DNA from 4 places in the Rhodoferax koreensis genome. Region 3 is predicted to be linked to each of the others. Evidence: predicted binding sites of a transcription regulator. Region 3 holds the regulator's gene; each other region holds the start of a gene.

Region 1 (2,990 bases), 2.0 Mb from region 3:
GGGCCCCTAAGCTCCGAGAGCCTCATCTCTGGAGAAACCGCATGGCCCAGCTCGAATGGTCCGACGCCCTGTCGCTCGACCTGCCCCTCATGGACGACACCCACCGCGAATTCGTCGATCTGCTCGCGGTGGTGCAATCCGCGCCCGATGGGCAACTGCCCGCAGCCTGGCTGCAACTGATCGCCCACACCGAAGACCATTTCGGCCAGGAAGACCGCTGGATGCTGGCCACGCGCTTCGCCTCGGGCAACTGCCACAGCCTGCAGCACAAGGTGGTGCTGCAGGTGATGCGCGAAGGTGCGGTGCGGGCAGCGGCCGGCGACCTGGCCAGCGTGCGCGAGATGGCCCGTGAACTCGCACTGTGGTTTCCCCAGCATGCGCAAAGCATGGACGCGGCGCTCGCGCTGCACTTGCGCCGTGCCGGCTTCGATCCCGCCACCGGTGTGGTCAGCAGCCCCGACGCCCTGCCCAAGGAGCCGGTGCACGGCTGTGGCGGCGCGTGTACCAGCGCCCGGGACACGGCGCAGGCCTGAAGAACTGCTGCGAGGGGCCGTGCCGAGCCCATGAAAAAAGCGCCCGCGGGCGCTTTTTTCATGGCGGCGAGATCCAACTCAGGCCGGCATCGCCCGGGGGGCGCTCGTGGCCCGTCCCTTGAAGTCGGTCCAGCAGTTCTGGGTGAAGTCGTACAGCTTGCAGGCGCGCGCGGTGTCGAAGTACCAGCGCCAGGAAAACGGCTGCACCACGATCCGGCCCGGCAGCAGTTCCTCCAGCTTGGCCTGCGCGGCCTTGAGCTTGTAGAGCGGGATGCTCATGTCCACGTGGTGCGCGGTGTGCTCCATGATGTGGTGCAGCATGTTGCCGATGTGGGCCGGGAACGTGAGGTGCACCGTGGTCGAGACGAAGGGCTGGGCCCGTTGCCAGACCGCGCGGTCGTCATGCCACGACACCCGCACATGGGTGTGGTGGCCGTAGATCACGAAGCCCATCATGTTGAACCAGAAGAACATGGGCACGACGAAGCCGAGCAGGAGCAGCAGGGTGACCGATTGGTCGGTGACCAGCGCGGCGGCCACCAGGGCGGCGATCCATACTGCGGCGAAACCGGTGACGAGCAGGCAGTCCCAGGTGAAGATGGCGCGGTTGGTGGAGCCCATGACCGACTTGCGCGGGAACATCATCTTCTTCCACCAGATCTCGATCATGTAGTACATGCCCGGCCCCCAGCCACTGCGGTAGATGCGCTGCATCAGCCGGCCCAATGGCGACAGCGCATCGTATTCCTCGCGCGTGAGCGGCGCCCACACGAAATCCACGCCCTTGAGGTTGGTGAAGCCGTGGTGCACGACGTTGTGGCCCACGTCCCACAGGCTGTAGGCGGTCAGCGATGGCAGGAAGGCAATGCGGCCGAGCCATTTGTTGAGCTTGCGGTGCGGCGTGAGGCTCTGGTGGCAGCCGTCGTGGCCGACCACGAACAGCCGGCCGATGACGAAACCCGCGGCCAGGCCGCACAGCAGCATCAGCCACACCGAATCGAACAGCACCACGCCGGCCAGCAGCGCGGCGAGCAGCGCGTAGTCGAAGGCCAGCAGCACCAGGGCGCGCCAGGTGGAGCGCTCGGACAGCGGCAGCAACCAGGAGCGGATCACCTTGCGGTGCGGCAGCGGCGCCGTGGGCGCGAGCGGATCGGGCCAGGTCGCCGTGCGGGCGGCATCGGCCACGGAGGCCGTGGTGGGTTTTGTCACAGGTGTGCCCATCACGGGCACGCGGGGTTCAGACACTGGGGTCATGCGCGGAGACAGAAGAGTTGGAGGATGGCCTAGCGAGCCGGGGCGGCTGGTGCATGGGTTCGCGTTTTCGGCCCCCTGATCGTACCGGCACCGGATGAGCCGGTGATGACGGGGATCAAGGTATGGCGAGTTGCCGGGCCGTCGAAGTTTTTACCACGTTTGGTGTAACCGGAAGAAAACGATGCCAAAGCCCGTGCAAGTGGTAACTCGTTCGTCACTTTTTTCATGTGAAAATAGAAATTAAATTACATCGGAGACCCCATGCAAAGCGACACCCGTGATACCCGCATCTCGCGCCACGCCACCAAGATCGTTGCCACCCTCGGGCCGGCGTCCAGCGACATGGAACTGCTGGTGAAGATGATCCAGAACAAGGTCAGCGTGGTGCGGCTGAACTTCAGCCACGGCAAGGCGCAGGACCACATCGACCGGGCGCAGATGGTGCGCGAGGCCGCGCGCCGCGCCGGCCGGGAAGTGGCCATCATGGCCGACCTGCAGGGGCCGAAGATCCGGGTGGGCAAGTTCGCCGAAGGCAAGGTCTGGCTCGAGCCCGGCGCCAAGTTCGTGCTCGATGCCGCGCGCAGCGAGCCGGGCGACCTGGACGGCGTCGGCCTCGACTACAAGGACCTGCCGCGCGACGTGAAGGCCGGCGACCGGCTGCTGCTCAACGACGGCCTGATCGTGCTCACCGTGGACGCCGTGCGCGGCGAGCAGGTGCACACCACGGTCAAGCTCGGCGGGGAGCTCTCCAACAACAAGGGCATCAACAAGGAGGGCGGCGGCCTCACCGCGCCGGCGCTCACCGCCAAGGACATGGAGGACATCAAGACCGCGATGAGCTTCCAGGCCGACTACGTCGCGGTGAGCTTCCCGAAGAACGCCACCGACATGGAAATGGCGCGCCAGCTGTGCAACGTGGCGGCCGCCGAGTTCGGCCACAAGCCCGGCATGATCGCCAAGATCGAGCGTGCCGAGGCCATTCCGCGGCTGGAAGAGATTTTGCGCGCGAGCGACGGCATCATGGTGGCGCGCGGCGACCTGGCGGTGGAGGTCGGCAATGCGACCGTGCCGGCACTGCAGAAGAAGATGATCCGCATGGCGCGCGAGATGGACAAGGTGGTCATCACCGCCACGCAGATGATGGAGTCGATGATCACGAATCCGGTGCCCACCCGCGCCGAGGTCAGCGACGTGGCCAACGCC
Region 2 (2,990 bases), 2.7 Mb from region 3:
TACGGGTTCATCCTTGCGTTCGGACGCGCCGGCTTCGTGACGCAACTGCTCGCGGGTCTCGGCGCCGACCCGGCCGTGGTCGGCAGCTGGATCTACAGCGTGACAGGCCTGGGTCTTGCCTATGCCTACTACCTGATCCCGCGCGTGGCGCTGTCGCTGTACCCGGTGTTCGCCAACCTGGACCTGCGCCCGGCACTGGCGGCGCGCACGCTGGGGGCGTCGCGCGCCCGCGCCTTCTGGGACACCGTCGTGCCCGAGGTGGCGCCGTCCGTTCTGGCCAGCGCCTGCGTCGTGGCCGCCCTGGCCATGGGCACCTACGGCACGGCGCTGGCCCTGGTCGGCACGCAGCTGAACATCCTCCCGCTGATGCTGCTCTCGCAGGTCAGCGACGGGGGATCGGATTTTCCGCTGGCAGCGGCGCTCTCGCTGGTGCTGATGGTGGTATGTGTGATCGTGATGGGAGTGGGAGATGTCGTCACACGAAAGCGTGAACGCCGTGCCGTCGGCGCCGGTCATTGAGGCGCTCGCGCGGCTGGCGCAGCGGCAGGAGGGAAGCCATCGGCACCGCCAGCCGGTCGCCGTGATCGGGCCCGGGGATGGCGGACCGCGCGAGTGCGAGGCGGCCGAGTTCGTTGCCCGCCACCTCGCCGGGGCCGGCATGGCCATCGTCTGCGGGGGGCGGGGCGGTGTGATGGCGGCGGCGGCCCGCGGCGCAACCGGGGCCGGCGGCATCGCCATCGGCATCCTGCCGGAGGAGGACGACCGCAACGCCAACGAATGGCTCAGCGTGGCCGTGCCGACCGGCATGGGCGAACTGCGCAACGCGATCGTCGCGCGCAGCGGTGTCTGCCTGGTGGCCATCGGCGGCAACATGGGCACGCTGTCCGAGATGGCGATGGGCCTGAAATGGGGCAAGCCTGTTTTCGTGCTGCACGGCGACGTGGCGCTGCCCGGCGCGGTGGCAGCCGCGGACGCGGAAGATCTGCTGGCGAAGGTGGTCGACTGCCTGCTGACCTAGCCGGTGGCAGGCTCAATGGCGCGCATCTGCGCGGGTGCTCCAGCCGAACAGGCGGTATGCGGGACAACTGCCGGCAATCGCAGTCAACAGCGGCAGCACGCCGACATAGCCCCAGGCGCCGATGCTGCCGAATGCGGCCAGGCCGATGAGCACGACACCGAGGCCGATGCGTGCGAGCCTGTCGAGCAGGCCGAGGTTCTGGGCGAGCAAGTGCGTCATGGTTTTCCTTCGTAGAAGCAGGGACGCTTCAACTTTCAGACGCGGCGGGCCAGTACAGGACGAGTTCGCGGGCGCCGTGTCGGACGTCCACCACGCGGCTTTGGCTCAGCCCACCGTAGGTCGCGGTGACGTGGTACACGCCAGGCTCCATGGCCACATAGAAGAGCGGGCCGCAGTCCTCGAAACGTAGCTGGCCGCCGTTCTGTCCGCGCTCGATGACGACGCTCACACCCGTGATGTAGGCACCGCTGCGCGTCTCTGCGAAGCTCATGCGCAGCCGATACTGGTGGCGCGCCGCGGCCATTTCCTGCCGGCTCTCGTCGCCGATGCCACCGTTCTGGAACGGGACCGCCTGGCCCGCGTGCGCCGCAAGTGGCGGCGCGATACAGAACGCAACACACAAGGCCGCCGTCGCTGCGGCGCGTGAACAGGTCTTCATGGCCATCTCCTTCGAACAAGCCCACTCTAGGCGCCACGGCGCAAGCCGCCTTGTCCTGGATCAACCCGCTTCCTGATCGGTCGTGCCGATTGCTGCACGAGGCCTTCGCTCATTGACGTGGCGCAAGCCGTGCGCAGGGCCGTCGGCTAACTTGGTGTCCCGCGTCCGCCATCCATCGGAGGTTCCCATGAAAACCCTTGCCTCGATCCTTGTTCACCTGGACTCGTCCTCGCACGCCGCCAAGCGGATGCAGGTCGCGCGCCAATTGGCCGATGCCTTCGATGCCGAAACCACCGTGCAATACGCGGTGGTTTCGGCTCTGCAGCAATACGCTGCTTCGCTTCGGGGCGGAGGACAGGCCGTGCCGATCATGGAGGAGCTCGACCGCGCGCGTCGCGCCAAGGCCCACCGCATCTTCGAGGCACATGCCGCCGGTGCGCCACGGCTGAGCTGGGGCGAGCAGCTGCCTTCGGCGCCGGATGGTTTCATGCAGCGGGCGTTCTACGCGGACTTGCTTGTGCTGGGGCAGCGGGATCCGGACGACACGCAAGGCGAAGACGTGCCCACCGACTTCGTGCCGGACGTCATGGCGGCCACCGGCAAGCCGACGCTGCTCGTGCCCCACGCCGGCCCGGCCACCGAGGTCGGTGGTACGGTGCTGATCGCGTGGAAGGAAAACCGCGAGGCGGCCCGCGCTGTCAGCGCGGCGCTGCCCTGGCTCATGCGGGCGAAGCGGGTGCATGCGCTGGCCTACGGCGACGATGCGGAATTCGCGCTCGTCCGGCTCGCGGGCTACCTGAAGCATCATGGCATCGACCCGGTCCTGCATGCCGACCGGGACACCGGCGATGTCGGTGAACGCCTGCTGTCGCGTGCCGCCGACCTGAACGGCCAGCTTCTCGTCATGGGTTGCTACCACCACAGCCGGTTGCGTGAACTGCTGCTCGGTGGATCCACCCGCACGCTGCTGGAACGCATGACCCTGCCGGTGCTGATGGCGCACTGAGCGTGTGGTCGGGCCGCCTGCCCTGGGCGTCTTGCGCCAGGTACCGCCTGGCTTGGGAGCGCTCATCCGATCCGTTCGAGCAGCACCGCCTGGATCAGCCAGATCCATTTCTCCTCGTCGCTGCCTTCGCCACCCATGGCTGTGACGGCCTCCGCCAGCGGGTGCGCTGGCGTGGCCAGGCCCGCGAACACCGGCACACCCGACTTCGCCGCGATGCGGCCGACAAGCGACGGCGCGATGCCCTGGCACTCGATTCCGCTATAGAGGCGAGCCAAGACCCCGGCGAGCCGGTCGATGTCGGCCGGAAG
Region 3 (2,990 bases):
CAGGCGTTACTACCAGCACCACGAGGTGCTGATGATCCGTCGCATCCGCGACCTTCTGTACGACCAAGGCTTCACCATCAGCGGTGCCCGCAACAAGCTGCAGGAGATCGTGCAGGGCGAACGCGACAAGCGGCGCAACGGCGAGGTCATGCTCGACGGCGTAGGCGTTGTGGTGCTGGAAGGTCTGGACCAGGAGGAAGAACTGATCGGCGACAGCTTCCCCGACCCCGAGGCGCTGACCGAGGGCGATGGCGCCATCGCCAGTGCGCAGGTGTCCTGGCTGCGCCGCGAACTGGTCGAAATTCGCGATCTGCTGCTTGAGGCCGATTGAGCGGGTTATAATTCAGGGCTTGATCGGTGTGTGGCGCAGCCTGGTAGCGCACTTGCATGGGGTGCAAGGGGTCGAAGGTTCGAATCCTTTCACACCGACCATAGAAATTCATTGAATCAATGGGCCCGACATGAAAATGTCGGGCCCATTTTCGTTGGGTAAGCGCGACCCGCTGCTGAAAGCACGCCATCTCCCGATGTGAGAAATTTCACGGAAAACTTAACAGCTTGTTATGTAAAAATACGTAACTTGTTGATTCTTTGCCAGGGCCAGTTTTGGCTTAGCCGCGGAAAACTGAAGGAATCTATCACTGTTGCGCATCAACACGGGGCAAGACTTCAACCTGGTTCCTGACGGGTCTACACAGACCGGTTGCTTCAACGCTTTGGGTTACTCGCTCCCTCGCGCTCGTGGCCCTGGGCCTGGTCGCCGCCGCGGCACTCCGCCGCCATGGCGCCGACACCGCCCGCGTTGACCCAGATCAAACCGGTGTTTCCGGTAGTGCACAGAATGTCTGTGCTGCATCAAGAAACACCCATGAGCCATCTACCCAAGAACCAAGTCCGTTGCGCCAACTGTGAACTCGTCGATGTCTGCCTGCCTCCGAGGCTGGATCCCGGCGACATGAAACGCATCGACAAGGTGATCGACAAGCGGCATGCCATCCGACGCGGCGAGTTTCTCTACCGTCAGGGCGATGTCTTCGAATCGCTGTATGCCATCCGGCTGGGCCATTTCAAGACCAGCATCGGCACGCCGGACGGGCGCGTGCAGGTCACGGGTTTTCAGATGGCCGGAGAGGTGATCGGGTTCGACGGCATTGTGGGGGGCCGGCACAGCTGCGACGCGGTTGCGCTGGAGGATGCCCAGGTGTGCAAGATGCCGTTCAACCGCATGGAAGAACTCTCACGCGACATCCCCTCGCTGCAACACCACATCCATCGGCTTCTGGGGCGAGAGATCGTGCGGGATCAGGGCGTCATGCTGTTGCTCGGCGCCATGTCCGCGGACGAGCGCGTGGCCACCTTCCTGTTGAACCTCGTGCAGCGGCTGCATGCGCGCGGATTTGCACAGACGGAACTGGTGCTGCGCATGACGCGCGAGGACATCGGCAGCTATCTGGGGCTGACGCTGGAGACGGTCAGTCGCACGTTTTCCAGGTTCGCGGCCGAAGGCATCCTGCTGGTGAAGCAGCGCCAGATCCAGATCCTTTCCACCGCCGGCCTGCGGCGTGTCGGAAACCTGGACGACACCGGTGCCGATGCCGCACCAAGGCCGCTTGCTGCGTCTGAGCAAGTGGCCAACGTGCCGCTGACTGCGTCTTGATTGATCCCGCACAAGGTCCGTCGGACCTGTAAAGCGTCCAATCCTTGAGAGCGATTGGGCTCTTTCAAAGGATCAAAATGTCAAGACTGAATACGAAGGCCGCCGCCCTTCTGGCCGTGGCGGCAATGGGCTTCACGGCAATGGACGCAGGCGCGCAGGAAACCCCCTGGCTGGTGCGTGTGCGCGCGGTGAACCTGGACAGCGCCAACAAGGACTCGACCGGCCTCGACCTGTCGATCAACAACAAGGTCCTGCCCGAGGTGGACTTCACTTATTTCTTCACTCCCGCATGGGCGACGGAACTGGTGCTCACTTATCCGCAGAAGCAGACCGTGCGCGCAGGCGGCTCGGACATCGGCTCACTCAAGCATCTGCCGCCGACACTCACGCTGCAGTATCACTTCGCGGACCTGGGCAAGTTCAAGCCCTACCTCGGCGCTGGCCTGAACTACACGCGTTTCTCCTCGGTCAAGTTCTCGCCGGCCGTGCAAGCCGCGCTGGACCCCTCGCTCAGCAAGAACAGCTTCGGCCTGGCCCTGCAGGCTGGCTTCGACTATGAGTTCGCGAAGAACACCTATTTCAACTTCGACGTGAAGAAGGTGAAGATCCACACCGACGTGAGTTCTGCCGGCGCCCAGGTCGGCACCTTCAAGGTCGATCCCTGGCTGATCGGCATCGGCATCGGCCGGCGCTTCTGAGACGCCGGGCTGGAGACGAACGCCCCGCCCGGGGCGTTCGGGTTCAGGCGATGCGCGAGAACTGCGAACCGCTGCGAGGTGTCCGCAGGTAGTGATCGAACACCATGGCGATGGCGCGCACCACGAACCAGCCGGTCGGCGTGACCTGCACCACGCCCGCGCCGAGGTCGATGTCGACCAGGCCTTCCGCCGCGAAGCCTGCCAGCACCTGCAGTTCCGCAGCGAAGTAGCTGCGGAAGTCGATGAGGTGCCCGAGTTCCACCGATTCGAAATCCACGCAGCCCTGGCACATCAGCGCCATGATCACCGCGCGCCGCACCAGGTCGTCGCGGGTCAATCCCAGCCCGCGCTCGATGGGCAGCCGGTTTTCGGCGAGGGCCTGGCGGTAGGCTTCCAGCGTCTTGGCGTTCTGCCCGTAGCTGGCGCCGACACGGCCGATGGCCGACACACCGAGCGCGATGAGATCGCTGTCGGGCTGCGTGCTGTAGCCCTGGAAGTTGCGGTGCAGCCGGCCCTGGCGCTTGGCCCGGGCCAGCGCATCCTCCGGCAGGGCGAAATGGTCCATCCCGATGTACACGTAGCCGGCCTGCTCGAAGGCAGCCATCGCGGCGGCAAGCATCCTCACGCGGGCGGGG
Region 4 (2,990 bases), 2.1 Mb from region 3:
AGGCGCACGCCCCATGCGCCATAGTTCAATTGGCCGAGCAGATGAAAACCCACGTAGGCGGCCACCATGGCCACGCCGAGCGCAGCGAAAAGCTCAAGCACGGCGCTGGACAGGAACGCGATGCGCAACACGGCCATGGTGCGCCGGCGCAGCGAATCGCCGGCCGCCCGCAGGCGCTGCGCGGTGAAGTCCACCGCGCCCAGCGCGCGCAGGCTGGCCAGGCCGCGCAGGCGGTCCAGCAGGAAGGCGTTCATGCCGCCGATCTCCACCATCTGGGCCTCGCTCGCCGCCTTGGCGCGCCAGCCGACCAGGGCCATGAACACGGGGATCAGCGGCGCGGCCACCAGCAGCACCAGCGCGGCGATCCACGACAACGGGAACACCGCGGCCAGGATGGCCAGCGGCACGACCAGGGCCTTGCATCTGGCTGGCTGGTAACGCGTGAGGTAGGGCACGACGGCTTCGGCCTGCTCGGCCATCACACTGGCCGCCAGGCCGGATGCGGGCCGTGCCGCGTCAAGCGGCGAGCGTGCGGCCAGGGCCCGCGCCACCTGGGCACGCAAGTCGCCGAGGCGCTCGCACGCCGCGCGGAAGCTGCGGCGCAGACCCCAGGCCTCGAGCCCACCACGCGCCAGGCCCAGCGCCAGGAGCATGGCGGCGGGCCAGACCACCGCGCGCGCGCCGCCGCCTTCGAGCAGGCTCTGCAACGCATGGGCCAGCAGGCCGGCCTGCGGCAGCCACAGCAGGCTGGCCACGGTCTGGGGCACGCTGCCAGCGCCCGCGCGCCCTTGCGGATGCGTCGATCCACGGGAACCGGCGGTGTGTTCGGGAGCTTGCATGGGTCTGTATTTTGCCGTAATTTCAGTAATTACTGAAAATTCAAGCCGAAAAACCACAGCAAAACCGCAGTGTGCGCCACCTGATCGCAATCCACTTGATCTGGATCAAGGCAGGGCTGAACGATAATACCCAGGCTCCGTGCCGATGACCACCGCCCAGCCATGACGACCCCATGACGACCATTTCATCCGTTTCCGCGATCTCGATGTCCGGCATGCAGGCTGCGGAGACACGCCTGCAGGCGTCGGCGCACAACATCGCCAACAGCGCCACCGAGGGCTTTCACCGGCAGGAAGTGGTCCAGGCCGCCGAGGCCGGCGGCGGCGTCCAAACGCAGGTCGCGCGTGCCCCCTCCCCCGGTGATGCACCCATTGCGGATGCGCTGGACCAGATCGCCGCCAGGCAGGACTTCCTGGCCAACCTGTCCGTCTTCAAAACCGGCAACCAGATGCTCGGCCGCCTGCTGGACGCCAAAGCCTGATGGCGTGGCACGCCCGGCTGCAGCTGGACTACCTTTTCGAGCGCGAACGCAGCGTCGCGCGCCACCTGCACAGCGGCCCGCTGCGCATCCTGCAAAGCCTGTACCCCGAAGGTGACGCGGTGTGCCACAACGTGCTGGTGCATCCGCCGGGTGGCCTGGTCGGCGGCGATCGGCTCGACCTGCAGGTCAGCGCCGGCCCGGGCGCCCATGGCCTGATCACCACCCCCGGGGCCACGCGCTTCTACCGCTCGGCCGGTGAGCTGGCGCTGCAGCAGACGCAGATCCGGCTTGCCCCCGAGGCCCGGCTCGAATGGCTGCCGGCCGAGGCGCTGTGCTACAACGAATGCCGCGCCGAGAACCACATTGTGTTCGACCTCGCGCCCGGTGCCGAACTCATTGGCTGGGACGTGACCGCGCTCGGCCTGCCCAATGCCGGCCAGCCGTTCGAACGCGGCCAGATCGTGCAGCACCTGGAGATGCCCGGCGTCTGGCTGGAACGCGGCCGCATCGATGCTGCGGATCATCGCTTGATGAACAGCCCGCTGGGCCTGAACGGCCAGCGCTGCACGGCCTCGCTGTTCTTCCTGGCCGGCAGCCCTTTGGAACGCCACCGCCGCCAGCAGGCGCTGGACATGGCGCGCGAAGTCATCGAAGCAAGCGCGTTGAAGGACACGGTCGGCGCGACCAGCCCGAATCCCCAGGTGGTGATGGTGCGCGCCCTGGCCCCGCTGGTGGAGCCGGCGATGCAGCTCATGCAGCGGGTCTGGGCCGCATGGCGCGGGCACTTCTGGAACAAGCCAGCCGTGAAGCCCCGGATCTGGGCGATGTAGCCCCTGGCTACTGGCTTCCGACCAGGATCTGCACGAACATCTGAAGCTTGGTGTTGGTCTCCGAACTCAGCGAAGTGAACTCCAGACCGGCCAGCAGCCGCCCGCCTTCGCGCTTGATCTTCATCACCTTGGCGAAGATGTCGGTGGCCGGGTAGTCGACCAGCGTCATGTCGAAATTGAGCTTCACCTCGAGCCCGATTTCGATCGGGAAGTCGAGCTCGAGCAGCACGCCGTGGTAGCCGATGTCGAGGATGTTGGCCTTGAGCGGGCTCGGCAGCACCTCGTTGCCTTCGACCAGTTGCAGGTTGCACGGGATGCGCACCTCGGCGCGGTGGCTGCGGCGGAACTCCTGGCGCGGCACCTTGAGGTGGCGTGCCGGTATGGCGATGAGCTCGCGCACCTTCACCGGATGCATCTTGCCGGCCACGAAGACCTCGCGCGGTTCGGTCACGAGCACCGAGCGTCCGCCGCGCTGGTAGGTGCTTTCGCTGATCAACACCTGGCCGCGCAGGCTGAAGGCCTCGATGCGCGAGGCCAGGCTGACCTCGTTGCCGATCACCGTGTATTGAGAGAACGACTCGGAACCGAAGCGCCCCGCCATCACCGTGCCGGTGTTGAGCCCGATGCCCATGTACAGCTCGGGCATGCGGCCGCGCTGGTATTGGTCGTTGAGCTCGCGCATGGCCAGCTGCATCTCCACGGCGCAGACCATGGCGCGCAGCACGTCGTCCTCGCGGCTGACCGGCGCGCCGAACAGCACGGTGATCGAGTCGCCGGAGAACTTGTCGACCGTGCCCTGGTTGCGGAAGATCACCTCGCTCATGCGCTCCAGGCACAGG

Evidence for each region. The regulator FNR, encoded in region 3, switches genes on or off when oxygen is low (the NO sensors DNR and NnrR bind a similar motif). The targets are predictions, from matches to a motif close to TTGATNNNNATCAA.
Region 1: RD110_RS26035 (fatty acid desaturase) is a predicted target of FNR. The motif match lies at 1,893-1,906, and genes of this name have one in related genera.
Region 2: RD110_RS22550 (universal stress protein) is a predicted target of FNR. The motif match lies at 1,727-1,740, and genes of this name have one in related genera.
Region 4: cydD (thiol reductant ABC exporter subunit CydD) is a predicted target of FNR. The motif match lies at 935-948, and genes of this name have one in related genera.

The regions. Positions count from the first base shown of each region.
Region 1 covers NZ_CP019236.1:5,631,997-5,634,986, reverse strand. Annotated here, with positions in the region: gene RD110_RS26040 (hemerythrin domain-containing protein) at 42-533, shown strand; gene RD110_RS26035 (fatty acid desaturase) at 612-1,787, opposite strand; gene pyk (pyruvate kinase) at 2,049-2,990, shown strand, end outside.
Region 2 covers NZ_CP019236.1:4,866,599-4,869,588, reverse strand. Annotated here, with positions in the region: gene RD110_RS22570 (ABC transporter permease) at 1-519, shown strand, start outside; gene RD110_RS22565 (TIGR00725 family protein) at 470-1,018, shown strand; gene RD110_RS22560 (YgaP family membrane protein) at 1,031-1,237, opposite strand; gene RD110_RS22555 (hypothetical protein) at 1,266-1,676, opposite strand; gene RD110_RS22550 (universal stress protein) at 1,864-2,682, shown strand; gene RD110_RS22545 (Rossmann-fold NAD(P)-binding domain-containing protein) at 2,745-2,990, opposite strand, start outside.
Region 3 covers NZ_CP019236.1:1,807,092-1,810,081, forward strand. Annotated here, with positions in the region: gene RD110_RS08535 (MerR family transcriptional regulator) at 1-331, shown strand, start outside; tRNA gene RD110_RS08540 (tRNA-Pro) at 356-432, shown strand; gene fnr (fumarate/nitrate reduction transcriptional regulator Fnr) at 869-1,657, shown strand; gene RD110_RS08550 (OmpW/AlkL family protein) at 1,735-2,355, shown strand; gene hemN (oxygen-independent coproporphyrinogen III oxidase) at 2,399-2,990, opposite strand, start outside.
Region 4 covers NZ_CP019236.1:3,857,228-3,860,217, forward strand. Annotated here, with positions in the region: gene cydD (thiol reductant ABC exporter subunit CydD) at 1-839, opposite strand, end outside; gene RD110_RS17860 (flagellar basal body protein) at 1,013-1,321, shown strand; gene RD110_RS17865 (urease accessory protein UreD) at 1,321-2,151, shown strand; gene RD110_RS17870 (adenylate/guanylate cyclase domain-containing protein) at 2,159-2,990, opposite strand, start outside.